DNA from 3 places in the Paenibacillus sp. FSL P4-0081 genome. Region 3 is predicted to be linked to each of the others. Evidence: riboswitches for the same ligand, from Rfam matches in the RefSeq annotation. Region 3 holds a riboswitch; each other region holds the start of a gene.
The links. Region 3 has a riboswitch for cyclic di-AMP ahead of P40081_RS25495 (alpha/beta fold hydrolase). Riboswitches for the same ligand answer to the same signal wherever they lie in the genome.
Positions count from the first base shown of each region.

Region 1: linked by a shared signal. The riboswitch ahead of P40081_RS00150 (resuscitation-promoting factor) and the one ahead of P40081_RS25495 (alpha/beta fold hydrolase) in region 3 are both predicted to bind cyclic di-AMP.
Region 2: linked by a shared signal. The riboswitch ahead of P40081_RS00495 (C40 family peptidase) and the one ahead of P40081_RS25495 (alpha/beta fold hydrolase) in region 3 are both predicted to bind cyclic di-AMP.

Region 1 is NZ_CP009280.1:24,906-35,469, reverse strand. It holds gene yabG (sporulation peptidase YabG) at 1-192, opposite strand, end outside; gene rsmA (16S rRNA (adenine(1518)-N(6)/adenine(1519)-N(6))-dimethyltransferase RsmA) at 266-1,150, opposite strand; gene rnmV (ribonuclease M5) at 1,147-1,698, opposite strand; gene P40081_RS00150 (resuscitation-promoting factor) at 1,859-3,019, opposite strand; cyclic di-AMP (ydaO/yuaA leader) riboswitch at 3,308-3,537, opposite strand; gene P40081_RS00145 (TatD family hydrolase) at 3,736-4,506, opposite strand; gene P40081_RS00140 (HD domain-containing protein) at 4,560-5,843, opposite strand; gene P40081_RS00135 (AbrB/MazE/SpoVT family DNA-binding domain-containing protein) at 6,148-6,402, shown strand; gene rsmI (16S rRNA (cytidine(1402)-2'-O)-methyltransferase) at 7,325-8,230, opposite strand; gene P40081_RS00125 (tRNA1(Val) (adenine(37)-N6)-methyltransferase) at 8,227-9,003, opposite strand; gene yabA (DNA replication initiation control protein YabA) at 9,064-9,426, opposite strand; gene P40081_RS00115 (PSP1 domain-containing protein) at 9,458-10,258, opposite strand; gene holB (DNA polymerase III subunit delta') at 10,408-10,564, opposite strand, start outside.
Region 2 is NZ_CP009280.1:100,933-111,496, forward strand. It holds gene motA (flagellar motor stator protein MotA) at 1-261, opposite strand, end outside; gene P40081_RS00475 (hypothetical protein) at 467-760, shown strand; gene P40081_RS00480 (4a-hydroxytetrahydrobiopterin dehydratase) at 973-1,248, shown strand; gene P40081_RS00485 (c-type cytochrome) at 1,355-1,711, opposite strand; gene P40081_RS00490 (GNAT family N-acetyltransferase) at 1,838-2,323, opposite strand; gene P40081_RS00495 (C40 family peptidase) at 2,572-3,063, opposite strand; cyclic di-AMP (ydaO/yuaA leader) riboswitch at 3,069-3,212, opposite strand; gene P40081_RS00500 (C40 family peptidase) at 3,600-4,028, opposite strand; cyclic di-AMP (ydaO/yuaA leader) riboswitch at 4,086-4,224, opposite strand; gene P40081_RS00505 (hypothetical protein) at 4,442-5,239, opposite strand; gene P40081_RS00510 (M1 family metallopeptidase) at 5,284-7,299, opposite strand; gene P40081_RS00515 (YwhD family protein) at 7,404-7,910, shown strand; gene P40081_RS00520 (AbrB/MazE/SpoVT family DNA-binding domain-containing protein) at 8,004-8,483, opposite strand; gene P40081_RS00525 (DNA-3-methyladenine glycosylase) at 8,754-9,434, opposite strand; gene P40081_RS00530 (transglycosylase domain-containing protein) at 9,534-10,564, opposite strand, start outside.
Region 3 is NZ_CP009280.1:5,962,776-5,973,339, reverse strand. It holds partial or broken gene P40081_RS25525 (Na+/H+ antiporter subunit A) at 1-1,284, shown strand, start outside; gene P40081_RS25520 (Na(+)/H(+) antiporter subunit C) at 1,272-1,604, shown strand; gene P40081_RS25515 (Na+/H+ antiporter subunit D) at 1,601-3,076, shown strand; gene P40081_RS25510 (Na+/H+ antiporter subunit E) at 3,082-3,564, shown strand; gene P40081_RS25505 (Na(+)/H(+) antiporter subunit F1) at 3,564-3,857, shown strand; gene mnhG (monovalent cation/H(+) antiporter subunit G) at 3,847-4,206, shown strand; cyclic di-AMP (ydaO/yuaA leader) riboswitch at 4,205-4,338, shown strand; gene P40081_RS25495 (alpha/beta fold hydrolase) at 4,362-4,706, shown strand; gene P40081_RS25490 (MerR family transcriptional regulator) at 5,092-5,493, shown strand; gene P40081_RS25485 (sensor histidine kinase) at 5,656-6,699, opposite strand; partial or broken gene P40081_RS39495 (glycoside hydrolase family 43 protein) at 7,527-8,195, shown strand; gene P40081_RS39490 (glycoside hydrolase family 43 protein) at 8,469-9,425, shown strand; gene P40081_RS25475 (alpha-L-rhamnosidase-related protein) at 9,626-10,564, shown strand, end outside.

The DNA.
Region 1 (10,564 bases), 2.5 Mb from region 3:
TTTGATCTGCGCCTGCTGCCCCCGCTCTGTAATCCGGGTAGGAGGCACCTGCACCAGATCATCCAGCGGAGAGTCCGCCAGCAACCGGAATTCCGTCCCCTTGATGACGGCTTTATTCTGCACTATATTCTCTACCCGGAAAGTCACATCGCCGCCATAAGATTTACGTATGACCAAGTCTCCTAAATTCATTACAACACCACCTCTACCCCATGTTATGGGCAAAGGTCCCGGTTGGTTCATCACCCGGAGTGTTTTCTGCTGATTATACGATTCCTGCAGCCAGCAGGACAGCGCTTAGCCGCGCATATTCCTCCAGGCTAAGTGTCTCTCCGCGGCGGGACGGCTCTATCCCTGCTTCAGCCAGCAGGGCCTCCAGACGCTCACGCCCCTCTTCAGCGAAGTAGCGGGCCTTCAGGTTATTGGCGATCGTCTTGCGCCGCTGGGTGAAGGATGCCTGGACAACATCGAAGAAATGCTTCTCGTCGGCAACTTCAACCGGAGGACGCTCTCTGACCTTCAGACGGATGACGGCTGATTCTACATTCGGCTGCGGAATGAACACTGTCCGGGGTACCATGCAGACCAGCTCGGGCTCACTGTAATACTGGACGGCAATACTAAGACTTCCGTACTCTTTGCCCCCAGGAGAAGCAGCCATACGTTCGGCAACTTCCTTCTGGATCATAACGACGATGTTATCAAGCGGCAGCTTCTCTTCCAGCAGCTTCATGAGAATCGGGGTCGTCACATAATACGGGAGGTTGGCCACTACGCTGACCCGGTCCACACCGGCAAAATCTTCGGCAAACAGCTCCTGCATGTTGACCTTCAGTACATCATCATTGCGGATCTTTACATGGGGATAGGGTGACAGGACATCCCTGAGGATCGGGATCAGTCTGCGGTCAATCTCCACCGCTGTGACCGCTCCTGCTGTCATCGCCAGCCTTTCCGTCAGGGCTCCGATACCCGGGCCAATCTCCAGTGCGCCTGCTGCAGAATCCAGACCTGCGGCATCGACAATTTTGTCCAGAATATTCTGGTCGATCAAAAAGTTCTGGCCCAGGCTTTTTTTGAACGAAAACCCGTACCGCTGTATGATTGCTTTGGTTCTAGTTGGGGATGAGATATTCAGAGTGTCGCTCATGAAGTAATGCCTCCCTGATCAATTTGGGCGAGAGCGCGCGCGAACTCTTCGCGTGTAATACCGAACATCGCCAGACGCTTGTACAGCTGCTTGCCGTTGCAATAACCGATACCCAGCAGATTGCCAAGCTGCATTCTTCTCTCTGCTGCCTGTGCGTGTACCATCATACCTGCGGCCATAAGATCATCCAGCCCGATTACAGCCGGTGCCCCTTCAAAAGAAGTGTGGACATGCTCCAGCGCATGGCGGATGGCCTCAGGCGAGGCATTCTCCACACCTATATCCCCTTTGCGGGTAGCATCCTTCTCCGGAATGAATGCGTGCTTGCATCCGGGTACCTTGGAGGAGACAATTTTGCGAATTCGCTCTCCGGCATGATCGGGATCCGTGAGGATGATAACCCCTCTGCGTTCCATGGCTAATGTAATCTTCGCAATGACCTTGCGGTCCACTGCGGAACCGCCTGTTTCAATCGTATCCGCTTCTACGGCCCGCTTAACGGCCACGGTATCGCTTTTACCTTCGACGACAATTAATTCTTTAATCATAAATAATTTACTCCCTTACTCTAAAACGCAAAAAGAAGAGGATTCGCTCCCCTTCTTTTTGGCTAAAGAATGTATAAGTGATGAGCGGCAGCTCTCTAAATTCCGTAAGTGCTACCCCCACTATATCTTATAAACCGCTAATTTGCAAAAGACTTGCCGCTTAGTTAAGCTCCGGCTTCACAGGTCCAATCACATAGATGGTCCGCGACTTCCGGCCGAAATTACGGGCATGGCTCAGTGAATCGTAGTAAACATCCACCTTGTTGCCTTTAATGGCACCGCCGGTATCCTCTGCTCGGCGAAACCCTAATCCCTCAATGTACACCCACCAGCCAATTGGTATTACATTCGGATCCACTGCAATAGTGCGGCCTTCCGTTACGCGTGTGCCGGAGGCGGTGCGTGTTCCAATTCCCGGTTCTTCCGAGGAATAAGCCGTCATGGATACGTTTTTGATCATTTTTTTGTATTCAAAATCTACGCCTGCCTTGCTCGTGACGTTGTTGCTCTTCGCACTGACTTTGGATGATTTGGAGGTTGTTGTTGCTTTGGATGTAGTTGCAGCAGCTACAACAGGCTTCGGAACCGCTTTGGTACCGACAGCAATAACCTTATCTTTGGTTACCGTCTGAACTTCCTTGCCGACCATATTCATGGAGACTAGCTCCCCATCCTGATATATCTTCTCGATATGCTGGATGATCGCGCCCGGCTTGCCTGCCTGTGCAACTCTTACGTCTCCCTTATACAGAGAGGGGTCTGCGGTTTTGATGACCTTAAAAGGCAAGTTTACTGTCCGCTGTACGGTCTGCTTGGTAATACGGACAATCTTGACTTCCATGTCGGGTGTGACTGCGGTATCAAGCGAAGGGAAAATCTTGTCATTGCCCTCCAGGCTGTAACCCAGCTTGGTAATGGCATCTCCGAGCGAATCCTCGGTGGTGTATATGGTCTTGGTTGCACCGTCTGCAGTAAGCACAAGCTTCTGCGCACGGGTGATTACGACACGGTCGCCGTCTTGTATTTCATCACTAAGGCCAATAGATAGCTCATCATACGGCTGCAGCGAAATTTGTTCCTTTGCCAGCACATCACTGAGCAGCGCTTCCCGCGTCTCCAGTGTCTGTACCTGTCCGTCTATAACTAAAATAATTTCTTTATTACTCTGACCGTGTACGTACAGCAGAATTAACAGTGCGATAACAATCGATATCACACCTGCAAGTGAAAGTACGCGAGGATTCACTTGCTTCAACCGTAATGCGAAAGACCTGCTGGATGATTGCGAATCATGGGATACCTCTGGTTGGAATACGCCCACTCTCTCCATCCTCCTTACATAGCCCCGTCGTCCAAGTTATATCAAGGTGACTGCATCATTTCTGACGAAACTAGGTTTGAGATTGCAACAGGATACGCCCGCATTGCTCCAGCGTTTCCTGCTCATGGATCGCCTGCTCGGCATAGCTACTCCGGATATCTGTTATATAACAGTATGCCGGGAACATCCGCATTATTCAAAACAAAAAAAAGCCCAAAAAAGAGTTCACAGAGGACTCTTTCGTGGCTTCTCCGGTGTCGAATACGCGGGAATGTTTATGCACGAGGTTTCCTCTCTTACTTGCGCTTACGGGGTTAGCTGTCGGGTTCGGGCATAAGAGAGACGCCCTATCTCAGGTCACCCGCTCACGGCGGTTGCCCTCAAATTCACCCCAAAGACCACGTGAAGAAATCAAATAAAGTCTGCGGCAATTCTGTGTTGTACTCTATGTACGGGCATGCGGCAGGGCATTTATTGGTTCCCCCGTTCTCCATACGGAGACTCAGCGAGACGATCCATGAAATAGTGACTGTCACAGTAACAACAGCTCACTGCACTGAAAAGATGATATCCTGTTTTGATGCATGTTGTAAAGGACGATTCAACCACGTTTACGTAAAAAAATGATTAAAATATTGTAATATTCAGCCGTTTTTAGACTATAAAAGTTTAATATATCGGCTATACTTCATTTTTCACCGCTTTTTCTCCCGTTTTCAGACAATCCCAAATCGTTCCAGTGCGTTCGCATACGTAATTTCCGCCAATTCCTGTAAATCAATCCCTTTTATTGCCGCAGCTGCCTCCGCTACCAGTCTTACATGTGCGGTCTCATTCCGCTTGCCGCGGAAGGGGTGCGGAGTCAAATATGGGGAGTCCGTTTCGATCAGCAGCCGGTCCAGAGGAGTCTGGGCGAGCACCTCTTTGGGCACCCTGGCATTCTTAAACGTAATCGGTCCGCCGAAGGACAAATGGAAGCCGAGATCCAGACACATTTTGGCGCTTTCCCAGCTGCCGGAGAACGAATGCATCACCCCTCCAACCTCACCCGCTTTTTCCTCCCGCAGAATCCGGATTACATCCTCGTGGGCATCGCGGTTATGGATACAGATTGGCATCTTCAGTTCACGAGCCAGGCCAATTTGCTTGCGGAATACCTCATGCTGCACATCCTTAGGAGAGGTGTCCCAATAATAGTCAAGTCCGATCTCACCGATGGCCACTACCTTGGGATGACTGCAAAGCGATGCGATCCATTCGAGGTCGCCCTCCTTCATACTGAATGCATCCTGTGGATGCCAGCCCACCGCTGCATAAATATAATCATATTTCTCTGCGAGCTCCATCGTTGTCGGAATCGTTTCCCGGTTGAAACCGATATTGATCATTTTACTGACTCCGGACTCCAGCGCCCGGGCGATTACCTCCTCGCGGTCCTCGTCGAATTGCGGAGCATCCAGATGGGTATGTGTGTCGAATAACTGCATTATATTTCATCCTTTCCGCCTTGATTTCTATGATGAATTACAAGTATTTTAGGTTATTTTGCAAAAATATCTGCGATGGAGGGCGGCAACTGTGGAAGGGCTTTCTGCAGCCTGTCCTGCGGGAAATAGAGATGGTATCTGCCTCGGTGAATCCCGCTGATTGAGCGTACAATATCCGATACCTCTGAGATCTCCCGCAGCTTATCATGACGGTCCAGAAGCAGAATCTGCTTGCTGTCAAAAGCATCCCCCGGACGGAATACATCATAAGGAAGATCTGTCGGAAAATCAATTTCCAGATCATAATCAGCACGCAGTCCGGCACCGGCAAAGCTGCGGCGGATTTCGTCAATTGTCTCTGTATCCAGATGCTCCATCTCCACATATTTATACAGTTTACGATGAATAAACCGGCTGCACAAGTCGCTTAAAATTTCATCTTTCTCCAGCGTCCACTGCATGAAGGCTGTCTGCATCAATGCCTCATCCAGCAGCAGGTACTGCTCCACCGTTACATCCCCGCGGAACAAATCACTTAGCGGCTCAATCATGAACCGGAAACCATAATCCTCCTGTACCAGCTCCTTGGCTCTGCGGAGAATCTGGCGCAGAATAATTTCCGAGCTGCGTGTTACCGGATGGAAATAGACCTGCCAGTACATCTGATAACGTGACATCAGGTAATCCTCAATCGCATGCATCCCGGATTCTTTAACAACTACCCGGCCGTCATAGGGGCGCAGCATCCGCAGAATCCGGTCAATATCAATGGTTCCGTAATTTACCCCTGTATAATAGGCATCACGCAAAAGATAATCCATCCGGTCCGCATCCAGCGGCCCCGACACCAAATTGACAACAATTTCATGCTCATACGTTTTGGAGATCACAGAGGCTACTTTATTGGGGAAATCCTCAGCTACATCACGCAGAATAGCGGTGATTTCCGTATCCTCCAGAATGATCCGGCAGGTCCAGTCCTCATGATCCATTTCAAAAGCTTCTTCTATAGAATGGGAAAACGGGCCATGTCCCAAATCATGCAGCAGCGCCGCACACAGGGTAAGCAGACTCTCCTCAGGCATCCAATCCTTATATCCGCTCCGTTCAAACTGCGATATAATCCGCCGGGTAATTTCATAAACACCAAGCGAATGGGAAAACCGGCTGTGTTCTGCGCCATGGAAAGTCAGATAAGAGGTACCGAGCTGGCGGATGCGCCGCAGACGCTGGAACTCCTTGGTGTTAATCAGACGCCAGATAATGGTGTCCTGGACGTGAATGTAGTTATGAACCGGATCTTTAAATACCTTCTCTTCTGTCAGCGGTTGCTTCATGAGATCAACTCCTTTGAATAATATCCATAGAAATAGGGGGGAATTACAGTTATAATAATAAATATTGTCGTACTTTGTCGAATTATGACAATTTAGCAATTTACAAATCGACAAATATTTTCGAGGTTCTTTTTGGGATATATGCCTAACCAATGGCGGTATGAATGTTTCCTTCAAAGTTTCCTTAAAATTCGCCTCAAAAAAGGTTGACTGTTTTGGGAATGGTTGGTATTATAAATATCATAAAACAGTGAACAATGTCGAATATTGACGCTTTTGATAATTGAGAGGAGCAACGATTGTAATGATGAAATCAACAGGAATTGTACGTAAGGTAGATGAGCTTGGACGGGTCGTTATTCCAATTGAATTGCGCCGCACACTGGGTATTGGAGAAAAAGATGCGCTCGAAATTTACGTGGACGGTGAGCGGATCATGCTTAAGAAATATGAGCCTGCCTGCATTTTCTGCGGTAATGCTGAGAATGTAACCTATTTCAAAGGTAAAATTGTTTGTCATGAATGTATTTCTGCTATCCCTACCCCTGTGACAAACTAAACCAAATAGGTTATAATAGGAACTAATCAAATTGTTAATTCTAACCTTTTTATATCTCCTTGGCCTCCCGTTAGCGCGGGAGGTATTTTTTTGCACTTTTTTCGGGGACTTTCCCCGGATACCCCTTTACCCTATTTAAACATTAACTATTAAATTCATAACCCTAAAATTATAACCATTAAATCATGAGCATTAAATTCTTCTTACCCTCCCAAACCCTCCCTATAGGGAGGGCCCCAAGGGCCCCAGCCCTCTGGACACCCGGAAGCTTGGTTAACTCTGTGTAGGGTGCGGAAGGAAGGCTTGTTCGACGGTGGACCAGCCCTTTTCGGACTCCCTGAAGGTGCGTCCTCAGGGCTTTGCCATGCGCAGTGCACAGAGTTTCGCCACACGCTTCGCTCTAGCGTCGGATGTGCGGTTACGCTCTTAGGTGACGCTAGCTCGTGGAACCGCTCTCCCTGCGGGAATCGCTTTACAGCCGAGCCAATTAGTGACTTTGGCGCGTACTATGGTTATTTTCCTCCGTGTTACCTTCGTGCTTCAGCACGCTCTCCCTGAGGATTCGCTATGTCAGCGCGGCCAAATGACTTTCGTTCGGGCAGATAGCATAGGTGTAATATTGGATAATCGGTCTTGGAAAAAATGGATAGCTGCATTCTGTACAGTTATTTAATACCAAAGTGAGTGGATGATTAATTTAGTTGCATTTCATACAATTATATCCATACATATCCTCTAAATCATCCTTTTTCCATAAATATAAATGTACAAACTACACTTATATCTAATATAAGGAATAATTATATCCAAATAAGTGTACAGAATACAATTATTTCATCAAGCATTCTAATCATCTGAGCTATTTCCGAGTTTATCTAACAGATGCTTAACTCGCAATAATGTGATCAGTTACGCTATCCCCTTATTCCCGCTCCAGCAGCGCATTATAAATATCGCGCTTGGCCAAGCCACGGTCAGAGGCAGCTTTTTTCATCGCGTCTTTGCGCGTCAAGCCTGATGTTTCATAATGGGCAACATGAGCTTCGATGCTCAGCTCCCGCCACCAGGAGGACTCGGCGAGCTCCGCCTCTTCTTTGCTCTCTCCCTCAAGCACAATTACGTACTCACCAAGCGGAGGATGCTCCTCCAGCCAGGCACAACACTCTTCAATCGTACCGCGCAGAAACTCCTCATACCGTTTGGTCAGTTCACGGGCCAGTGTAACCCGGCGGTTGCCGAAGGCTTCCTGCAAATGGACCAGCGTCTTAGCGACACGATGTGGTGACTCATAGAAGAGCAGTGTGCCTTGAGCAGCACGGAGAGGTGCCAGAACGGCCCGGATATCCTTGCGCTCTCTGGGCAGAAAACCGATAAATGTGAAGCTGGCGGTAGGTAATCCGGAAGCAATCAAAGCTGACAGCGCCGCGTTAGCTCCGGGAATCGGAATGACCGGAATTTGATGACTTACAGCCAGTGCTACCAGGTCCGCTCCAGGGTCTGAAATCGCCGGCAGGCCGGCATCGCTGACAAGGGCTAAATTTTTACCTTCTATTATATAGCGTATCAATTCAGGTCCGCTTGCCGCCTTATTGTGCTCATGGTAACTGAACAGCATGGAGGGTGTAATTTCAAAATGGCTCAGTAATTTACGCGTCTGTCTTGTATCCTCTGCGGCAATAATATCGCATTCCTTCAGCGTGCGCACCGCGCGGTACGTCATATCTTCCAGATTGCCGATCGGAGTAGCCACCAGATACAGACAGCCGCATCCTTCGGGCTTTGCTCCGTCATTGTTATTTTGAAAGCTGCTTTGGCAGGTTATCGTCATTGGCTGTTATCCTCTTTGTTCCCATAATAAATATCCATTATCTCAGGGCAGTATTGATTGTCCTCATTATATACGATTAAAGGCGGTTGTAAACGCACCTCCGGCTTCCCGTCGCGCGCCGCTTCAATCAGTACCATATTCGCCTCCAGATGCGCACGGGGATGTACAAAGCGGATCAGCTTCGGCTCCAGCCGGTGCTTACGCATTAGACTGATGATATCCACCAGACGCTGCGGCTTATGTACCATACTGACTTTGCCTCCAGTGCGGACCAGCCGGACACAGGCCTGAATGACCTCCTCCAGCGTACAGCCAATTTCATGACGGGCCATGGCCTGATGTGAATTCAGCTTCAGGTCGCTCCCGTTAAGCGGCATATAAGGGGGATTAACCGTTATTGCATCATATACACCATACCCTGCGGTATTATGCAGCTCCCGCAAATCACCTTCATGGATCAGCACCCGCTCCTCCAGCCTGTTCAAGGCTACACTGCGCCGGGCCATGTCGGCAAGACGGGGCTGAATTTCTATCCCTTCAATAGAAGCTTTGGTACGCGTGGTCAGCAGCATAGGGATAACCCCGTTGCCGGTGCATAGATCAAGTACTCTTCCGCGCGGCGGTATACTGGCGAACCGGGCCAGCAGCACAGCATCCATCGAGAAGCTGAATACTTCGTCACTCTGGATAATCCGCAGATCATGGGTTAGCAAGTCATCGATCCGCTCTGCACTATGCAAGGGCACCGGGGTATCGTTAAACGAATTGGTCATTGTACATTCCTCCAAATTCAAAAAAAACCGTAGGCGAAAATCTCCTACGGCTGGATATCCTCATTTATTAAGAAAAGAAAGGCAGAACAGACAATCGCCTTCCGTCCGCAAATGCCCGAAATAGACATTGCAGATGTGGAAACCTTCATGGTACAGTCTGGCCAGGTTATCGTAACCTTCTCCGACAACCTCTTCTTTGCCTTCGGCAGCCAGTATAGCCTCCGCCTCAGCAGAAAGCGCAGCCTTATCCAGAGGGGCTTCCCTTTTCAATATGATACGTAGCTGCTCATTCTCCAGACTAAGCTTCTGATTTGCTTCCATCAGCTCTTTAACCGTCTGTTTCCAATCTCCTAGAGTGGCGCGCATTTCATCCATCTGCGCTTCCATCTCCTGCATGTGTGCAAATATATTTTTCTTCTCCAAGTTTCCACCCCGAAAGTAACCTTATAATGGTTTACTTGACGACAACATCATCCATTGGAAGTTCTTTAACTTTGCCCACTTCAAACAACTGCACATGAACCGTGCGGCTTCCGGCATTGATACCTACTACTTTGCCATCACCCAGTGAGGTTACGACGATTTTGCCTACCGCCGGCATTTCTTCCTTCGTGCTCTCATAATTATCATGCTCAAACTTCAGACAACACATCAGCCGTCCGCATAATCCCGAGATTTTGGTCGGGTTCAGCGAGAGATTCTGGTCCTTGGCCATCTTGATGGACACCGGCTCGAAATCACCCAGCCAGGAGGAGCAGCAGAGCACCCGTCCGCAAGGTCCAAGTCCGCCAAGCATCTTGGCTTCATCACGCACACCAATTTGCCGGAGCTCGATGCGGGTTCGGAAAATACTTGCCAGGTCCTTAACCAGTTCGCGGAAATCCACGCGGCCCTCGGCAGTGAAATAAAAAATGATCTTATTACGGTCAAACGTAAATTCCACATCCACGAGCTTCATTTTGAGGCCATGATCGCGGATTTTATTTAAACAGGTGGTAAAAGCGTCCTTTGCAGCACCTTTGTTCTCTTCGACCACACGGGCGTCGGTTTCACCGGCAATACGCATGACCTTCTTGAGCGGCAGTACAACGTCTGCTTCCTGCACCTCTTTTTTGCCAACGACAACCTTACCGTATTCGACCCCTCTTGCTGTCTCAACAATAACGCATTGATCGCGCTCAATCGGGAAATCAAGTGGATCAAAATAATATATTTTACCCGCTTTTTTGAAGCGGACACCTACTACGCTGTACAAAAATTAACCCCCTTGTTTGCCGGTAAAAGGAATCCTTAAGCAAGCCTGCTTCCCAGATGATTCATGCTTGTCCTTCCTCATCCGTTAAACCCGTACTTCCAGGTGCTGAAGCGTTTATCCGGAGGATTTATCATAAATAACCCGGCCTGTTAACTTTCTAACCGGATTAAGAACTGCTCCAAACACAACTGGGTATTGGTATTGGAGCGGAGCCTGCGCTTGCTCTCCACCGCAAATTCCATGTAAGCCACCCATTGTTCCGTACTCCGCTGACGGGCAGCCTTGGAAATGAAGTCTAACTGATCT
Region 2 (10,564 bases), 2.6 Mb from region 3:
GGATGCCCATTCCATAAACATTGTAATCAGTTCGGGCTTGCCGACCATCTTTTTCTTCACAAATAGGATCTTCAGCAGCTTAGGGAAATTCTTGACTTCCGACATGGGAAAGGCCATGAAGATTGAGGCGGCCGTACCAAGAAAGATAATTACATAGGCGGCGGGATTGTTCAAGCTTTCAAGCGGAGCATGCTTGAGTACCATCCCCCAGACTACTGCGATCAGACCAAAAACCAGTCCTAGTATTGTTGAAATTTCCATTTATGCACCTCGTCCATGAGAATTAAGAAGTGATCCGACTATACCGCGTTTATCATCCTTGAACCGCGGGAGGACACTCTGCACGTAACCAAATCACGTATATTCTTATTTATCGACAGCATTCCCTTTTTTGTGAAGTGATTTTTTCGGCTATAATGGATAAGGTAAGTTATTATTCATCAGCGAAGAAAACGGAGTGATTGACGTGGGAGTTAAGCATGGCAGAGATTACAGTGAAATTCTGGTTGAACTGACAGGCGCAGTCGGACGGATTTCCGACGGGTATATTTTTTTCGAAATGGAGCCTGAGGAGTGGGAGAACCTGCCGGAGGAGTCGAAGCTGGAGGTCTGGGAGGCGCTTGCGGAGGATCTGTTCTACGCACTGGGCAATGAGCCGGTGATTAAGGTCGGAAGCGGGGTTGTAATGTACGATAAAGAAACGCACCGCATCAATATTCTGCTCGGCGACGAGGATTTGGCATCGGTGGTTCTGGTGTAGACCGGAAGCAGCTGCGGAGCCGGAGTTTGTCCCAGGCATCAGCCCATGTTAAAATTGGGATGAGAAGTACTATTCGCCGGGATTTAAGAATACATTAAATCGAAAAAAATCTTTGGCCCGGCACATCCCTTGGACTTTAAGAAGCTGAGGGATGTTTTATTTGAAAGACAGGACTGCTGTGATATAGCTAATTAAGCAAGGGAGGAAACAAATTGCCATTTACAGAGGAAGAACTGCGGGAGCAGATCGGCAAGCTGGAAGGCTGGAAACTGGAAGAGGATATTATGGTGCGCAAATATATGTTCAATGAATATATGAAGGGAATTGCTTTTGTGGATGAGGTTGCTGCGATTTCGGAAGCGTTCGACCATCACCCGCATATCACCATTGACTACAAGACCGTTATCCTGCGTCTGCCTGCAGATGTGGAGAAGCTGGATATACGCCAGGCTAATGAAATTAACGAGGCTTTTGAGAAAAACCGTTAGAGGACAGGATCCTTATGGAAATGACAGTACCGCCTGATCCATAAAAATGCCCGTGCAGGGATACCAGGGTATCCTTTGCAGCGGGCATTTTGCTTTGGGCATGTTATTATTTCTTCTCGGCCAGCCATAACGCGACATTCGCAATTTCCTCAGGGGCTAGTTTGTCTTTGAAGGAAGGCATCTGCCCGCGGCCTTTGGTCACAATGCTGTAAATCTGCGCCGCGTCATGCTGTGCGCCCTCCTGCTGCAGGTTCGGCCCTACACCGCCCTGAAGCTGATCCCCGTGGCAGGTGATGCAGTTGGCTTTCACCAGGGCCTCCGCGCCGGCTGCGTCCAGCACAACCTCAGGCATTGTAGGTTTGTTCTCTTCAGCCACCTCGGCTTTGCCGGGCAGGGTAAACATTAAGACCACGGCAAAGGCACAGGCGGCAAAAAACAAACCGCTCATGATCCATTTCTGCATCTGCATCCGTCCCTCCATGTAAGCTGCTTCCTTCATTATACCGGATGGTGAAGCGTTATCATAGTATTTGTGTCAAAAAAATGAACGAAACTCCTGGGAAAATTGCAAACATACAGAAGTGGAATGCTATTTCTCATAGACCATACAATAAAATGGCTTATCGCCAGTTGGGGTTCTGCGTTCATAAGTATCCGTTATGGTAAATCCGCATTTCTGGTAAGCACGGATGGCCCGCTGATTCCAGGTCAGTACCTCCAAATCGATCTCCCGTTCCGGATAACGCTGCAAAGCCGCCTGAACGATGGCCTTCATGAACAGATGTCCCATGCCATGACCGCACAGATCGGGCCGCATGCCGATTCCAAGCCGGACTACACCCTCCATAGGGAACAGCTGGGCGAAGCCGCACAGGATTCCCTGTCCATTCACAACGGAAACGTATTGCTCGCTGCGCAGCTGCGGATCACCGAATTCAACACCGAGCGCCTGCATCTGCTCCCAGGGCATCCAGCCGTAAATATTATACGGGGGCCTGTAGTTCCACTCACAGATCTCAGCAGCATGCCGCGACTCCATAGGAACAACATAAAAAGTTACCGGGGAACTTATCATAAGCGGAGGCCTCCTTTCAATGGAACATTACTTCATTCTATAAATATTATATACAAAACGAGCCGGATTCGACGCAAAAACCTTGCAGAAAGACCGGAACTTGACAAACGCCAATAAATATTTTATGAAAGAGCGAAATTGGTGTTTTACAAATATAGAGCGGGGTAAGTAATTTTATAGACAAAAAAATAAGCCCTCCTCCAAGATTTCGGCAAAAATCCTGGAAAAGCGCTTATATTTAGGACAAATTATTGCACATCGTCATTCTCTTCGGAATCCGCAGCCACAGTCTTGTAAGCATCTGTACTCATAATCCGTTTGGCGCCAACGTAGCGGTTGACGTAGTAGCTGTCACTCAGCGAACTGATGGTTACACCACGCGAGGAAGAAGCATGTGCGAACTCACCGTCACCAACATAAATACCGACATGAGAAATGCCTTTGCCGCTTGTATTGAAGAATACAAGATCGCCCGGTCTCATTTCATCGCGGGATACAGCAGTGCCCATCTCATATTGGGAGCCGGATTGGTGGGGCAGGTTAATTCCGATCTTATCAAAAACATACATTGTAAATCCGGAGCAATCAAAACCGTTCGTGGATACACCGCCGGATACGTATTTGGTCCCGATGGCTTTGTCGATAACTTTATCCATTTTGGAATCCGCGAAAGCGCTTCCTGCTCCAATGGTGAAGATGATGGAAAAGCTTAGTACTGCGGCTGCTAGCTTCTTCTTCAAAAGTAAATACCCCTTCCAAATGCCTACGAGGTTAGCTTAAGGGTTCGGTTGAAGGTCCCCTATGACCCCTCTTAGAATAGGAGGTCAATTCACCCAAAGTTGGTTCCCCCGTTTCCCTAAATCTTTAGGGAACTCGGCACGACTGTTGATTAGGATTAGCTGTTATTCAATACATGACAAAACCTTTGTTAAAAGCGATTCAATAATTACAAAAATGTTACTAAAAGCTCACTGCGATAATTGTAGCAAAGACTAGGGCGCTTGGCAATCACTTATAACATATTAATGCATTTTTTTTGCGTTTTTTAGAGTTATAGCTGCATAGAAAGACTCATATTTACGCAGCAGGTGAGCTATTGATGGATTTTTCTTTGGATTTGGGATAAAAAGGTGTTTCAGGGCCTGCAGATGAGTGTAAAAGGTAGAATAAGGAAAAGGAAAAACCCGGAAATGATTACGGCAATAATCAAAACCGGGCTCGTATAAGTTACATTTAGTTGTTAGAGGTACGAATATTCGAGGAAATGTTCAAGGGTTCAATCGTAAGCGACAGCTTGGTAGGCTGTTGTGCTCATCACTCTTTTAGCGCCAACGTAGCGGTTGGCCCAGTATGCCTGACTCAGCGAACTGATGGTTACACCACGCGAAGTGGAGGATTGTGCGAATTTGCCATTGCCGACATAAATACCGACATGGGAAACTCCGTTGCCCAGGGTATTGAAGAATACCAAATCACCGGAACGCAAATTACTCTTGGATACGGCTGTTCCAACGCTGTACTGTGCCTTAGAGGTGCGCGGCAGGGTAAGGCCGATACTCTTGAATACGTATTTGGTGAATCCGGAACAATCAAAGCCGCTGGTGCTGGTGCCCCCGGTTTTATATGACGTTCCAATGGTTTTTGAGATCACAGTATCCATTTTGGAATCTGCGAAAGCGCTGCCTGCTCCAAGTGTGAATACCATCACAAGACCCAGCGCTGCTGCGGTGCATTTCTTCTTAAAATTCTGACTTCTCAAAAGATGTACTCCTTCCAAGGCCTGCGAGGTTAGCTTAAGGATTCGGTAGAAGGTTCCCCTATGACCCCTCTAAAGCGAGATCAATTCACCCAAAATATGGTTCCCCCACTCCCCGGTGCAGGGAATTCGGCGTTTTGTGCACCAGAATAGTGACATATCGACATAAGGTTAAAGGCTTCGGTTACATAGCTGCTTCATTCCATTTGAAAGATTACAAATTTGTTACTAGTAGTACAGGCATCATTGTACCAAAGGATTTACAGTTTTGCAAATGCACTTGTCGCAGCTGTAAACAAAAAAGAGTCATGCACCTCACCAGAGGGGCGATGACTCTTTTAGTATGCCGTTTTGGCGGCCGATTATTGTGGGAATGATTTACTGGACCAGAGATGATACTGCGCGGCTATGCCCCACATTTTGAATAGGGTGGACGGCAGTGGAGCTGCCTGGCGCAGGAACAGGGCCGGGAGGCCGGGGCAGAAGAGCGCTGCAGCGCTGCAGAGGATCAGCGTCAGCAGACTTCCTGCGCCTATAATGACGGATATCCCGATGGAGTGGAGAAGCACCTTCAGACAGACCAGCAGCGAAGTGAACATGCCCGTGCCGGCGGTATAACCGAACTGCATATACAGCAGCAGCTTGCGGATAAGGAAGAGGTAGACGAGCCAGCCCAGCACATAAGGCACGAGCGTCAGCAGCAGCGGATAATCGAGAATGCCGTTCAGAAGCAGACGGTACATCTTCGGCAGCAGCCAATAGAGCGGCAGAAGGGCCAGCGCCCATTCAACGAGACTGAACAGCAGTACAGGCAGACCATAACGCTTCATCCCGGGAAAAAAGAACAGTCCGCGCTCCCCGGCACGTTCCTGGTGAAGCTCGTGCAGCAGGCCCGCCCGGATAAAGGGGGAGAGCAGCAGCCGCAACAGAGTCAGTGCCAGGAGCAGCCATAGCCATTGCCGGACGTCCGGGTCCGTGTGCAGCGCAGCCTGCCCCTCAATATAATACAGCAGCCTGCCTATGCTACTGCCGCCGGCATTCGCATCCGGATAGCGCAGCAGTACCGGAACGACGGCGCTTTTAATGAACTTGTACATGAAGTAGCCCCAGAACAGCCGGTAGATAAATAGCAGAATCAGGATATAAAATTGCTCTTTCATGCTGTGCCAACCGCGGGTTATCGAAATTTTCACAATCCTTCACCTCACCAGACAAGAGTTCCGAGCAGGGTTTCAAGCAGTGTCGTCGCACTGAGCGTCCAGCGGGAAAGAGTATTGTGCTCAAGCTCCGCCATTCTGAAATTATTGAGATGCTTGCTCTCCAGCAGTATGGAATGTCCCGGATCAATCTCGGCGGAGACCAGAGGTGCTTTATACGATAATTCAAACGATGTTGTCTTCCCTTCGCCGTTCCAGTATTGCTGAACCGAGTACCCGTCCGAGAAAATAAATTTTACAGGGACATCCCCGTAATGGCTGCCCTTGTTACTTACCTCAACTACAGCATCATATTGAATCCCCGCTCCGTTGCCGCCGTCCCGTTTAGCCGTGAGCCTGATGTCGTCTACTGCAAAATCAGGGGCTCCGCCGCTGTAGACATACTGGTCAAAATAAGTCTGCCAGGATTGCTTGGTTACTTTCTCCACAATCTTCTGGAAGTCAGCGGTTGAGGGATGCTTGAAGCGGTATTTACGGGCATAAGCAGCGAGAATGGCATCCATGTTCTTGGCTCCTGCTAACCGTTCGATGTCACGGAGCACCAGCTTGCCCCGGATATAGACATTGCGTGTGTAGGCATCATCTCCGGTGTATTTCCACGTCTCCAGATTGAGCGGCTGCGAGGAGGAGACCAGACTGGACTGCAGCGGGAGGCTTGAGGCAACGCCATATTCCTGCTCCATCAGCCGGTCTTCGGCATATGAGGTGAAGCTCTCGTCCAGCCACGCCTCCTCGAATTCATTGCTGGCGACCATGCCATAGAAATACTGGTGACCGATCTCATGGATCACGGTCCGTTCAAGCGAAGTGCCGGGCGATGCCTCGGCAGCACCGAAGGCAGTGATCAGCGTCGGATATTCCATCCCCCCGGCCCCATTGCCAGATTCAGGCGGGACTACAATGGATAAGGTGGAGTAAGGATACGGGCCATACCACTTGCTGAAGGCGGTCAGGGCAGCCTCTGCGGCCTGGAAGTAGCGCTCCTGAAGATCCTTATGCAGCGGGTCCAGATAGAGCTTGATCTTTACTCCGGGCACCTGCGGCGCGGAGAAGGCCTTCTCGGCAACCACAAAATCCGGCGATGCCGCCCAGGCGAAGTCATGAACATCATCTGCGTAGAACTGATAGATTTTGCGGTCCTGTACCAGCCGCGCGTTCTTCACCGGAAATCCGGTGGCGGCAACCTTGTAATCGGACGGGACGGAGATGGTTACATTGTAAATACCGAAGTCACTGTAGAACTCAGATGTGCCATGGTACTGATGCAGATTCCAGCCTTCCTCCTGTACTCCCCTTGTGCCAGCAGGCTCGTAGACGCTGAGCTTGGGAAACCACTGGCCGGCCATGACGAAGTTGCCGGCGGTTCCCATACGGGCGAATATTTTCGGCAGCTTGACCTCAAACTGGAGTTTGAGTGTTACGCTCTCACCACCGTTTACCGGCTGGGGCAGGTGGACCTTAAGCAGGGTCTTGTCATTCACATTGCCGTCGTCAGGCTGCACATACTGGGTGCGCTGCATTAGCGAAATCCCCTCGGAGGTCCGCAGATCCGTCAGCGTCAGGCTGCCGTATCCGCCCGCAGGCATGGAGTCGCCCCGGAGCGTTCCTCCGGATTCCTTCATAAAGGTTGTATTGCCGGAAGCGAATGCATTGGGGTAAAGGTGAAAATAGAGCTCTTGGACCGGTTTTTTGCCCGGATGGATCCAGGTCACCGTTTCGGAAGCTGCTAAGGTTCCCGTATCGGCCAGCAGCTGAACATCCATGTGGTATTCCACCACACGCTGGCTTAAAACCTCCGACACCGGAGGCGGAGTAATCTCCGGAAGAGTGGACTGCACAATTTGCTGCTGCGGCAGGACGGCGGGGGACTTGGCCTCTTTTGGGGCAGAGGCAGTCCATACGGCAGGGCTGTGCCCTGAAAGAAACCATATTCCGCCTCCAAGCAAGGTGAGAACAGCCAGAGCTGCGAAGATGAGGGTATACCTTAATGAATGTGGCTTCATACTGTGATTCCTCCCGTGACAAGCATCTACGGGATGTATATGTTTGCAATCGGCGCATTATTAGCTAAAATTAAATAATTAGTGAATGGAAAGGATGTGCACTTGTGGATAACGTACAACCAGAGGGCAAAAAGCAGATTGCCTTGAATATTGTGAATGCCAAGAGTAAGCATAAAGGCTTCGGGGCAGGCTCCATTGATCTGGGTAATGTATCGCCTGTTATTATTGATCAAGGTATCGCCGTTATCGATATCGGTGCCATGCATGCCAAGAGCAAAGTGGAGAAGGGGATTAAGTTCTCCGTGAACCGTGAGGATGTACCGGAAGGAAGACAGGTCTGGGTGGTCTGGGTTGCTGTGGACCGTACACCGGAGGGCCAGTTCTACGGCGGAATTACCGCCTGTGAGATGTGGATTGATTCCGAAGCCCGCCGGGGCTGGAAGATTCTTGCCGATCATGTCAATAAGCTGGATGCAGCCCTGAAACGGAAGATTATTGTGGAGGGACTTGGGTCTACGGAGCGGAATGCGCTGAAATCATTGCTGATCGCCCATAATGAAGAGTGGTGGGCCGCTTCGCCTGACGAGCTGAAAGCGGCATTGTCGGAGTAGTAAGCTGAACGAACATGCATATCAAAAAACAAGGCTTGGCTCTCTGTTAGCAGAGGGCCAAGCCTTATGTATAAGATGATGGGATATGCGCTGCTACGGAGTCACTCTGCCGGCAGTATTTAGCTTGCGCTTCAACTGGCTTACTCTGGCCTGGCTGATTCCGAGCACCTCGGCAAGCTCCTTCTGGTTGGCATAGGGGTGGTCCTCCATCGCTTTCTCCAGACGCTGGCTCATTTCCTCCGTCTTCGTTCTCCGTCCACTGCGGACAGGTTCGGCGTTCTCCTCTGCAGGGCCCGGAGAGATTGTGATCTCTTCAGATCCGCGCCCGGGGTCGCTCAGCTCTTTGAGGCAGGTATTGCAAATGAATTGATCTTTATAGTAGGTTACATGATCAAGGCTTCTGCAAAATGTGCATTCTGTGGAGGTGTACTTTCTGAGGACGATAATTTCCTCATTCAGAATAAAAAACTCGATGGGATCCCCAATGTCAATATTTCGTGTCATGCGGATTTCTACGGGAACCACAATTCTACCAAGACTGTCTAAACTCCGGATCATGCCTGTATCTTTCATCCCATGTCCCTCATTTACATCTTTATATTTTTTGTGGATATCTCTGATTATAGCAGTAATTGTAAGTTTAGAGAACGGGGAAAGCGCATACAAATTATGTTGTTTCTTGTCGCTTATACGGGAAATAGCCCGTTTTACGGCGCAGGAGAGGGTACGGGGCCGAAAAAATATAAAACCTCTCCCTTCGGGTAATCCCAAGGGAGAGGTTTATTAGGGTTCTCTATTTTTTACCCAAATTAGCACAGCCGAAACAGCGGAATGAAACTATCTTCAGGTGAGGATAACCGGCTGCGCATCCGTGCTGCTGACCGAGACATAGGGATTGCCCCGGAGATAGAAACGCCAAGGCTTCAGTGCGTATTCTTCTGCATAGGGAATATTGATGCGCGGAGCCTGGACAATATCCAGAGATTCCGGGGCTTCACCTTGCTCCAGCCATATTGGCCCCCCGCGGAGATCAAGCCTGGCCATGTTGAGGCTTTTGTCTATCCTCAGTGCCCGGCACAGCTTGCCCGGGCCGCCGGACAGATTCGAAGGCTTCCGGACAGCAATTCCCCGGTATGCAGCCATAAGCTCCGCGTCCCTGGCGGTAAGCGGCTCCACTGCACGGATCAGGACCGCATGCGGTTCGTCTTCAGCAGCGGTAACCACATTGAAGCAATAGTGCATCCCGTAGATCAGGTATACATACGTAGCGCCTCCGGCACTGAACATTACTTCTGTACGGGTTGTCCGCCGCCCTCCGTAGGCATGACTCCCTTTGTCTTCAGCGCCGCCGTAGCCTTCAGTCTCAACAATACGGCAGCGGATATCACCGTCTTCGGTGCGCCGGACGAGATGCTGGCCCAGGAGGCGCGGAGCTGCCTCTACTGCCGCAAGCGCATAGAGTTCAGGCGGAAGCAGCCGCTGCGGGGCGCAATGGTCCGGTTCGCCTGAAGAATTCAGCTTCATGAATGGTTGACACCTTCCTGCGGCGGACTAACGCTTAAGAGAGCGCCTTGCCGGGCTCATCCCATCGTAACGCAAGTCTCCGGCGGCAGCAATGCCGGATCAGTTCATCCACCAGCGTTTGATGTCATTCCATAGCGAATGGTCCTCCTTGACAGGCTCGGCAATCTCAGGGTTGCTCCCACCCGGGGGAGCATCGGTGCCGGAGGCGGCATGCTGGTCGCAGTACTCAGTAGGCTCAGTGCCGCTGATGAAGGTCGTAAGCTCCTTCTCCGGACAGGCTGCTGTAGCCAGCTTGCCGGACTGCGGATTGATATATACGCTGACCACGCCATCGGGAATCGGGAAAATCTTCGGCGGTACATTCTCCAGCGCTTTTTCCGTAAACTGCGCAAAGATAGGCGCTGCACGTCTTCCATCAGCGGTGGCAATATCCCGGCCCTTGTCGTAACCTACCCAGACCGCAGTGGAGAGCTCAGGAGTGAAGCCCACCATCCAGCCGTCTGTGTCGGTAGTGCCTGTTTTGCCGGCGACCGGGCGTTTGATCATCGAGGCTACGCGGTTACCCGTCCCTCCGCTCTCAAATACGCCTTCCATCAGCCGGGTCAGCACATAAGCGGCGGCCGGTTCTACCACAGACTGCCCTTGAGGCTGCGGAGCTTCATATAGAAGGTGTCCGCCCGCATCTGTAATTTTCAGAATTGCGGTAACAGGCTGCTTAACTCCGCCATTGCCGATAACTGCGAAGGCGGAAGCCATCTCCAGCGGACTGACAGGGGAAGTGCCGAGCGCCAGAGACGGGACACTTTGCAGCGGACTGTTGATTCCCATAGCAGCAGCCATAGCGGCCACCTTGTCCGCGCCAATCTTCATAATTGTATTTACGGCATAAATATTGTCGGAAGCGGCAATCGCCTGCTTCATGTTGATCTCACCGAGATACTTATCGCCGAAGTTGCGGGGCTGATAGGTTTTGCGGTTGTTGTCATAGTGGAACAGTGTCGGCTGGCTGTTGAAGACAGACAACCCTGTCATCTCCTTGGAAGACAGCGCGGATAAATACATAATCGGTTTAAAAGAAGAACCGGGCTGGCGTGTGGTAGCCAGGGCATGATTATACGCGCTCGAACGGT
Region 3 (10,564 bases):
CTGGACACCGGAAATCTTCATGACCCTCGGCGTTATAGCCGCAGGTACACTGTTATTTAGAATCTATACCCGGCTGCGGGTACTGGACCGCGAAGCAAGCGGACGCAATACGCTGAACCGTATGTATGACTTCTCGCTAAGACTGCTGGAGAATGGTTCAAGACGTTTGACTGATGCCTATATGACTGGTTCCAATCGCCATTACCTGCTCTATATTTTCAGCTTTTTCATCATTTCGTTACTCACAGTTCTGCTGCTGCAGTCAGGCATAAGCTTTGGCATGGATCAGTATGCCTCATTGTCTTTTTATGAAACGGCTGTTGTAGCAGCAATGCTGTTGGCTGCCTTTGCTGTTCCATTTGCCAAGTCACGTGTTAACGCGATTCTTTTCACCGGTGGTGTAGGGTACATGGTGACGCTGCTCTTCGTTCTTTTCCGGGCACCGGATCTTGCACTCACCCAAATGATTATAGAGACCGTATCGGTCATTCTGTTCCTTCTTTGTTTCCGGTATTTACCTAAGCTGAAGAAGCAGAGAGAGCCGCTGCGCTTTAAGCTGCCCAATCTGATCATAGCGCTTGGAGCCGGCATTACAATGACGTTGATCGCTCTGGCGGCTATGGGTACCAGTCCTTTTGAACCTATCTCCGAGTTTTTCCTGAAAGAAAGCTATAACCTGGCTGGCGGCAAGAATGTTGTTAACGTCATCCTGGTAGATTTCCGCGGGTTCGATACCTTGTTTGAAATCATGGTGCTTGGCATCGCCTCACTGGCCATTTATGGTCTGATTCATTTGAGAATGGAAGAGGAGTTGACGCCGCTCCAACCCGCCAAGAATGAAAAATTACCGCTGCGCAGCAATGACGTGATTCTGCAGACAATGTCCAAGGGGATTGTCCTCATTATTCTGATATTCTCCCTGTATCTGTTCTTTGCCGGACATAATCATCCGGGGGAGGCTTTATCGGGGCTTTGATGACTTCTGCTGCGCTGATCCTCATTACAATCGCATTTGGAATGGATCAGGTACGTAAGGTGTTACCTGTGAATTACCGGCTGCTTACAGCTTCCGGACTCCTGCTGGCTATTCTAACAGCGTCAGGCTCATTCCTGTTTGACGCTCCTTTTCTAAGTCATGCTTTCGGCCATTTTCATCTGCCAGTGCTTGGCGATACGGAGCTGGCGACTGCCGTCCTGTTTGACCTTGGCGTATACCTGGCCGTGGTCGGTGTAACGATGAACATCATTTTATCGATCGGAGGGGAAAAGAAATGGAACTCCTAATGGCGGTTGCGGTCGGCATTCTCTTCACGATCGGTGTGTACCTGATTCTGTCCAAAAGCCTGCTGCGCATTGTGCTGGGAACCTCCCTGCTGACGCATGGTGTCCATCTGCTGCTGCTCACAATGGCCGGGCTCAAAAAGGGTGCAGCCCCTGTGCTGGGCAAAGCGGATACTTATGTTGATCCGCTGCCGCAGGCATTGATTCTAACCTCCATAGTTATCAGCTTTGGGGTTACAGCCTTCTACTTCGTACTCGCGTACCGGTCTTACCAGACGCTGGGTACTGACGAAATTGACAGCATTAAGGAGGACAACGAATGAGCAATCTATTGGTACTCCCGATTCTCATTCCGCTGACTACGGCTGTCATCCTGATTTTTCTCAAAGAGAAGATCCGGCTTCAGCGCGTGATTAGTGCGCTCAGCGGTCTGCTGAACATTCTGGTTGCAGTGCTGCTGGTTTCACGTGTCCACTCTGAGGGCATACAGACCTTGCAGATGGGGGGCTGGGCTCCTCCGTACGGGATTGTATTTGTAGGTGATATGTTTGCTGTATTGCTGGTAATGATGGCTTCGATCGTCAGCTTTGCGATTCTGTGCTACTCTTTCAGCAGTATTGGAGAGAAGCGGGAGCGGTTCTATTATTATACGTTCTTTCAGTTTTTGCTGGTCGGGGTATACGGCTCGTTTCTTACCGGAGATATTTTCAACCTGTTTGTCTTTTTTGAGGTCATGCTGATTTCTTCTTATGCGCTCATCTCACTCGGAGGGACCAAGCTTCAGCTAAGAGAAACATCGAAATATCTGCTCATCAATATCGTATCCTCGACACTGTTTGTAGCAGCGGTAGCTTATCTCTATGCAGCAGTAGGAACACTCAACATGGCACACCTGTCCCAGCGTATCGCTGAAGCGGGACAAGGCGGCGTGCTTAATGTGATTGCTGTTTTGTTCCTGATTGTATTTTCCCTAAAGGCAGGGCTGTTCCTGTTCTTCTGGCTTCCAGGGTCATACAGTGCGCCTCCGGCGGCTGTTAGAGCGTTGTTCGGTGCACTGCTGACCAAAGTGGGACTCTATGCAATCATCCGCACCTTCACGCTGCTGTTTGTTAACGATCCCGGCTTCACCCATGACTGGATTGCCTGGATGGCTGCTGCTACCATGATTCTGGGCAGCCTGGGGGCAGTCGCTTATAAGGATATCCCGAGGATTCTGAATTATAACATCATTATCAGCGTTGGATTTGTAGCCTTTGGACTCGCTGCAGGGACTGCAGATTCACTGAATGGGGCGGTCTTCTATCTGCTGCACGATATGCTGGCCAAGGGACTCATGTTTATTCTGGGCGGGATGATTATATCCGCAGCCGGAACTGACCGGCTAGGCAGTATGGGCGGGATGATTAAAAGGTATCCGTTCATCGGCTGGATGTTCTTTATCCTTGCTCTTGCCCTGACAGGTATTCCGCCGCTGAGCGGGTTTGCCGGCAAGATTCTGATCATCCGCGGAGCTCTGGCTGAGGGAATGCTGACGTTGTCCTTAATTGGACTAGGATCGAGCTTACTGGTGCTGTATTCCCTGATGAAGGTGTTCAGGCTGGCGTTCTGGGGAAATGAACCGGTGAATGAATTGCCTAGAGTGAACTTGAAGGCTGCATCGGCTATTGCCGCCGGACTCCTGCTGCTTGTGATTGCTATGGGGGTCGGTGCCGAGTCCGTCTATGCTTATGTATCGCAGGCAGGCGAGGTTTTGGCGTCACCTGCGCGGTACATTGAAGCCATAATGAAGGAGTAGAGAAGATGGCCCTACAATTCCTCTTAAATCTGTTGATTGCCTTTCTGTGGATGGCGATAAATAACGATGGCTCTGGCTCAAGCTTCATAGCCGGCTACGTCATCGGTATTATATTATTGCTGATTTTGACGAAATCCCTGGCCCGGACCCGGCCATTCTATCTCATACGTATATGGGCTATACTGAAGCTTCTGCTGATCTTTGCCCGTGAACTTACGGTCTCGAATTTCGTGGTCATCGGCCATATCATCCGTCCAAAGCTGGCTATACGTCCCGGTATCTTTGCTTATGAGACTGCCTTGACCTCGGCTTGGGAGGTTACGCTGTTATCGTGCCTGATCTGTCTGACGCCGGGAACCCTGACTCTTGATGTTTCGAAGGATGGCAGGACGCTGTACATTCATGCAATTGATATTAAAGATGCAGAGCTGCTTGTCGCGCAGATTAGAGGCACTTTCGAACAAGCGATTATGGAGGTGACCCGGTAATGATCCAGGTTATGCTAACCGTGGCAATGATCATTCTGGCGCTGGCGATGCTGGCATGCCTGTTCCGTCTCCTGAAAGGGCCAACCCGATCAGACAGGGTTGCCGCGCTCGATACGATAGGCATTCATGTACTCGCAATGATCACTGTTTTCTGTATGCTGCTGGATACCCAGGACTTTCTTGAAGTTATTCTGGTTATCGGTATTCTGACGTTTATTGGAACAACGGCACTGGCCAGATATATTGAACGGGGAGCCGTTATAGAGGATGGAGGGAACCCGAATGACAGGTGAACTGATTAGCTCCATTCTTGTGGTGATGGGTGCAGTCTTCTGCGGCTTAAGTGCCTTCGGCTTAGTCCGGCTGCCTGATGTGTACCTGCGTTCACATGCGGCCACCAAAAGTGCAACCTTCGGGGTGCTGTGTCTGCTGACAGGAGGCTTCCTGTACTTTTGGTTTAAAGACGGAACGGTTAATGTCAAGCTGCTGCTGGCGATTGTTTTTGTATTCATCACTTCACCGGTGGCAGGCCATTTAAATGGCCGGGCAGCCTACCGTTCAGGAGTCCCCTTGTGGAAGGGGAGCGTACAGGATGATCTGAAGGTCCTGGGGGAAGAAAGTCAGGAAACGTCTGCAAAATAATACTTAATCGCTGAATTCCTTATAGGAAGCGGGGGAACCAGGTTATATGGGGTGAATCTCGGGAAAAACGAGTAGGGCTACTTTCAGGCCCGAATCCGGCAGCTAACCCCGCAAGCGTTCATGAGAGGATGCACTGTTTATGCCGCATATTGAAGGTGAATGGAACGTCGCTGTATTACGAGATGTCGGGCAACGGTCTGCCTATTGTTTTTATTCATGATTATTCGACCTCCCATCATCTGTTTGAGCCGCAAGCGGATTATTTCAGCAAGCGTGCGAAAGTAATCGTATTCGATTTAAGAGGGAACGGGCAGTCCGGTAAAATGGATGTGGAGATTAGCCGGATCGTAGACACACATTGTGAAGATTTGAAGCTGTTATTGGACGCTCTGGCTGTAGAGAGGGCTGTAATCGTAGCTTGTTCCGGTGGTGCTGTGCTCGCCCAGCTCGACAGACCGCACGAAGGAAATTGCAGCAGAGTATGGTGCGGTCATTTATGACTTTGAATGGATCGGTTGTTCAAGGAACTGAACAGTGAGGGAAGGGTAACCTCAAGCCTCCGGCGAAACCGGCGGGTCCGGCGGGACTGCAATATTCAGTGGATCGGCCCGGTGCATAAGTATTTGGCGGCGGGGGGCTCACGCTGGAGAGCAATATATGTACCACGCACTTCATGAAGAAGCACTCAAATATTACGGCAAGTTTCTGGAGGCCGGTCAAGGCAGGATCGAGGACAATATCCGGATGGATCTACGGCCAACTGCCTTCGCAGGCAGTTGGCCGTTTTTGATGCGAAAAAACGCAAATAAGTAATTTCACACATTTATTTCGTGGAACACGAATACCATTAAAATATATAAGTCCACTAGAAAGAGGAGAGATGTTATGGTTCGCCATTACACGCAGCTGGAATTGATCACGATATCGAAATTACCTCCGACCACAGTGAAGAGATGGCTAGAGTATTTCTCTTATTTTGTAGCCGCGACCCGTCAGGGAGACCAGGTGCTTTACCCTTATGAAACTTTGAAACTACTGAAGCGGATCAGTGAACTGCGTGCAGAGCGTTACCATCTCAGTACCATTGTTCGTCTGCTGATTGAAGACGGCTTTCCGATGTATGGCAAAGAGGACAAGAAGGAGTTGCAACCTCCTCCGCCAATGGAGAAAATCAGCGCCGAGCCGAAGAAGCCGGACAGACAGCAGCTGCTTGTTGCTTCCCTGGCGGCGCTTGCCGATGAGCTTAACCGGATTGCGGATCATCTTAACCACTTGAAGGTGCAATAAATACATTCCGGACCGAATTCAATGAGCGGCAGCTTCATGGTTTGAGCTTGTCCATTTTGCTTAGACTCAGCCACTGCCCCCGCGTAACCGAGGTATCGGGAGTAATGCCCAGATGCGCGGACATTAGACGTGATTTATGAGGTGGTGAAATCTGGTTGGAACTTAAGATACCGGATGATTATCAAGAGGAATCATGAACGATACTGTCGTGCCCCTGCCCGGTTCACTCTGGATAAGAAGACCCTGGCCATACCGCTGAACCAAACGGCGGTTGGTATTCCTTAAGCCGATTCCCCCGGTGTTATGCCGGGTAAGGCTTAGGAGGTTCTCAATCTCGGCAGCCGGAATCCCTTTGCCATTATCTATAATCTGTACACAGGCGCCAGCTTCCGCCTGATATATGCGCACCACCAGTTCGCCGCCCTTCGCCCGGCTCAGCAATCCATGTCTTACTGCATTCTCAACGAGCGGCTGGATGGACAGCGGAGGAAGCTTGAAACGGAGAGCGGGCTGGATCTCCCACACCACAGTTAACCTGTCTCCAAAACGGACTTGCTCAATGAATAAATAGGATTTCACCAGGGAAATTTCATTCTCCAGATCCACCAGCTGATTCGTATTAATGAAATCAACGCTATACCGCAAGTAATCTGCAAATGCACCCGCTACATTACGCATCTGTTCCATATCAAATTCACTCAGGGCCATAATGGAGTTGATGGTGTTGAATAAGAAATGCGGTTTGATCTGGGCCTGCAAGTAGGCTGTTTCCATCCGCAGACTTTGGTCAATCGATTGTTTCAACGAAATTAATGCCTGCACTCTGTACTTCAGCTCTAATCTTTCAACAGGTTTGGTTACATAGTCATTGGCTCCATGTAAGAATTCTGTATATGACTCTTCTGAAATCGAATGGGTAATTAACAAGAGTATCGGCAGCTCCGTAATATCAAAATGTTGTCTGACCTGCTTGGTAAGCTCATATCCTGACATTTGCGGCATTTTCACATCGGCAATTAACAAATCCCAGGAAGCAGAGCGGATCAGTTCAAGGGCTTCATCGGCACTGGAGACCGCAGTTAATCTGTAATTTTCTTCATAGAGAATATCAGCCAACACTTTCAGGTTCACCGGATCCTCGTCCACAATTAGAATATTGGGTCTTGCCATCTCATAGAGAGGCCCGGACGATCCTGCACGGACCACTTCAGCAGATCCTTTATCTTCGCTAATGTTGCGGCGTTGTTTAACCCTAGAGGCTTCAATAATAATCTCTCCTTGCTCCGTTATACTTAATTGCGTTATGCAGCAAATTAAATAGAATTTGGGATAATCTTTTTTCATCTGCATATACGTGTGAGAGTTTTGAAGAGATAGTTAACCGGGAAAATCAACATATAAATGCTATAAATGGAGAGGGTTGTTATATAAAACCGAAAGTCCTTCCAATAATGTTGCTTGCACATTCCTTTGGCGTAATGGTTGTTAGTGCAGCTACCTCACTCACATTTCCGTTTTTCTTCTGCTCGCTTTTTTCCCAAGGTTAGATGCCTCCCTCGAGCATAGTGTAAACGTCTTAACTGAACAATAAATGAACAAATTTTGTGGGCTTTGATGGCGAAGGCAAGGCTGTAACCAGTCTCAGGCGCAACCGGCTGGTGAAACGAAGCTGTAATTTTGAGTGGATAGGCGCAGTGTACCTTACTTGAACAAGGATGGAGCCCGACTGGCCCCGGGTGAAGATCAAAGCGGTGATCCCGTAAACGTGAGAGATCCAGCAGGTTGATTTTTATTGCCCAGCTATCATTAGGCGGCAGACATTGCAGCCATGTAAAAGGTAATGAAGCCGCTGAATCCGTTCAGCGGCTTTTTTTCTCAGGTGAATTTCAGCAGAAACAGCATTGACTCTATCTATGTTCCCTAACTATAATATTAATATAATAGTAAATAGATTAATATTAGTGTTAACTAAATGACACGAAGCCGGACTGGAAGATTTGTTCGGTATAATAATTCCCTAAGGAGGGCTTAGCTTGTCTCAATCTATACCCGCATACACCGGTTATCTCTTAGTTCATTTCATCGGGGAGCAGCCGGATGGCGAACAGGTCTATTTCTCCTACAGTGAGGACGGCCTGCACTTTAAGGATCTGAACGCGGGTCTGCCTGTTCTGCGCTCGGAGCTCGGGGAAAAGGGAGCCAGAGATCCCTTTATCATCCGTTCGCCGAAGGAAAGCAAATTCTATCTGATTGCCACCGATCTGCGCATTGCCAGCGGCAAGGGCTGGGGTGCAGCAGTGGAGGCCGGCAGCCGCGATATTATTGTCTGGGAATCTGCTGATCTGGTGAACTGGTCACAGCCGTGGGCAGTTACGGTCGGTGTGGAGGGCGCCGGATGTGTATGGGCTCCTGAGGCGATTTACGATGAGGCTGCGGATGAATTCCTGGTATTCTGGGCTTCGGCTACTCAGGAGCCGCATGAGAGTGAACGGAAGCATAAAATATACAGCGCGCGCACGAAGAATTTCCGGGAATTTACGGCAGCAGAGAAGTACATTGAGCGCGACAATCATATCATTGATACGACAATTATCGCTGCTGGCGGGAGGTACTACCGTTTCTCGAAGGATGAGACAACTAAGAATATCCGGGTGGAGCAAGGTGCGTCGCTGGATAAAGACGCCTTCAGCTTTGTGGATGCGCCGGTTCTGGAGGCCATTATGGGCGTGGAAGGCCCGGAGATTTATAAGCTGAACGGCCGCGGGGAATGGTGCCTGATTGTGGACCGTTATGCGGAAGGGAAGGGATATCTTCCCTTGTTAACGTCTGACCTTAGCAGCGGCGATTTCCGCGTGCTTGCAGACAGGGAGTTCGACCTTGGTGTAAACACCAAACGCCACGGCGGAGTCCTTCCGGTTACTGCCGGGGAACGCAGCCTGCTGCTGGCGGCCTTCGGGGACGGACATAGCTACATAATGAATGAAACAATCACCAACCCGGTTGTCCTACAGCGGGCAGACCCCTGCATTTACCGGCATAGTGACGGCTATTATTACTTCACCGCTTCGGTTCCCGAATATGACCGGATTGAGCTGCGGAGAGCCCGGACGATCGGCGGACTTACAGCCAGCGAGCCTGTCGTCATCTGGACGAAGCATACCACCGGTATTATGAGCGGTTATGTATGGGCGCCGGAAATTCATTACATCAGCGGGAAGTGGTACATCTATTTCTCCGCCGGCAGTGATGATGCACCTTTTGCACAGCGTCTGTATGTACTGGAGAATGCTTCTGACAATCCGCTGGAAGGAAGCTGGGAGGAGAAGGGGAGAATCTATACCGCATGGGATACGTTCTCGCTGGATGCCACTACCTTTGCGCATGCGGGATCGCAGTATCTGGTGTGGGCGCAGGAGGACCCTTCGGTTCAGGGGAACTCCAGCCTGTTTATCTCGAAGATGGCTAATCCATGGACGCTGGAAGGTGAGCAGATCCTGCTGACCCGGCCGGACTATGAGTGGGAGACGATTGGATACCGTGTAAATGAAGGGCCTGCTGTTATGAAAAAGAACGGAAGAGTTCTCCTGACCTATTCGGCCAGCGCGACCGATCACCATTACTGCATGGGCCTGCTTACCGCACCGGATGACAGCAATCTGCTGGACCCCGGCTCGTGGACGAAATCCCCGGTCCCCGTCTTTACGACCAGCGAAGAGAACGGCCAGTACGGTCCGGGACATAACAGCTTTACGGTAACGGCAGATGGAACGCAGGACCTGCTTGTCTATCACGCCAGAAATTATAAGGAAATAGAGGGAGATCCCTTGAATGACCCTAACCGTCATACCCGTGTCCAGCCTGTGGCATGGGGAGAAGACGGACTGCCGGTATTCGGATTGCCGGTGCCGGATGGCCATGAGCTAACTTTATAGAATGAGGAAGGGGTACCCGGCATGCGCCAAGCAGCCGGGTGCCCCTTCTTGCTGAGCAATGGATTATCCAAATAGTGTTCCCTAATAGGGAAGCAAACTGTAATAAGAGCAAAATTTGCTGTATTCACTGCATGTTCAAACGGACTGGAATACGGTTTACTAGAGGAGGAAACAAGCTAACCCGAGGGAGGAACTACAGTATGACACAAGCTATGCAGCGTCAGGAAGTCGTATCCATACGCAAAAATGAGGCATTTGCCGCAGTTGCCGCGCAGCTGGAGCCCCGGCTTATTCACCGGGAATGTACGCCGAAGCAGATCGTCCGGATGATAAGGAATGAACAGCTGATCCATGGCTGGCAGGCAGAAGCGGTGCAACACGTGCAAGACCTGCCCGGCATGTCATTCGGCAAAGGTGAAGAGGTGATTCTAGATTTCGGCGAACATCTGGTCGGAGCTCTGGCAATCCGGATCGTTCCCGTCGGCAGCCCGCCGGATGCCCCGCTGCATCTGCAGATTACACTTGGTGAAATGCCGGTGGAGATGGCGGAACCCTTCTCGGAATACAACGGATGGCTTAGCAGCTCCTGGCTGCAGGAGGAGCGGATTCATCTGGATGTACTCCCCGCTGCCCTGAAGCTGGAACGAAGATACAGCTTCCGGTATCTCAAGCTAAAGGTTCTGGATACCTCGCCCAAGTACAAGGTATCCTTTGCCGGCATCAGCTGCACAGCTGTAACCTCGGCCGACCGCTCTGCGTTATCCGCCACGCTCACCTCTGCGGACGCGGAGCTGCAGGTGATCGATGAAGTCAGCGTAAAGACGCTGGAGGAGTGTATGCAGGAGGTGTTCGAGGACGGGCCCAAGCGGGACCGCAGACTATGGCTTGGTGACCTGCGGCTGCAGGCGCTCGCCAATTATGAGACATTCTCAGGCAACGGTCTTGTGAAACGCTGTCTGTACCTGTTCGCGGCTTATCCGGATGAACGGGGCAGGATCACAGCCAATTTGTTCATGAAGCCGCAGGTCATAGCGGACGATACGTATCTCTATGATTATTCACTCTTTTTTGTCTCTGTGCTTCACGATTATTTCCTGGCTACCGGTGACCGGAATACGCTGGAGGAGCTGTGGCCGTCT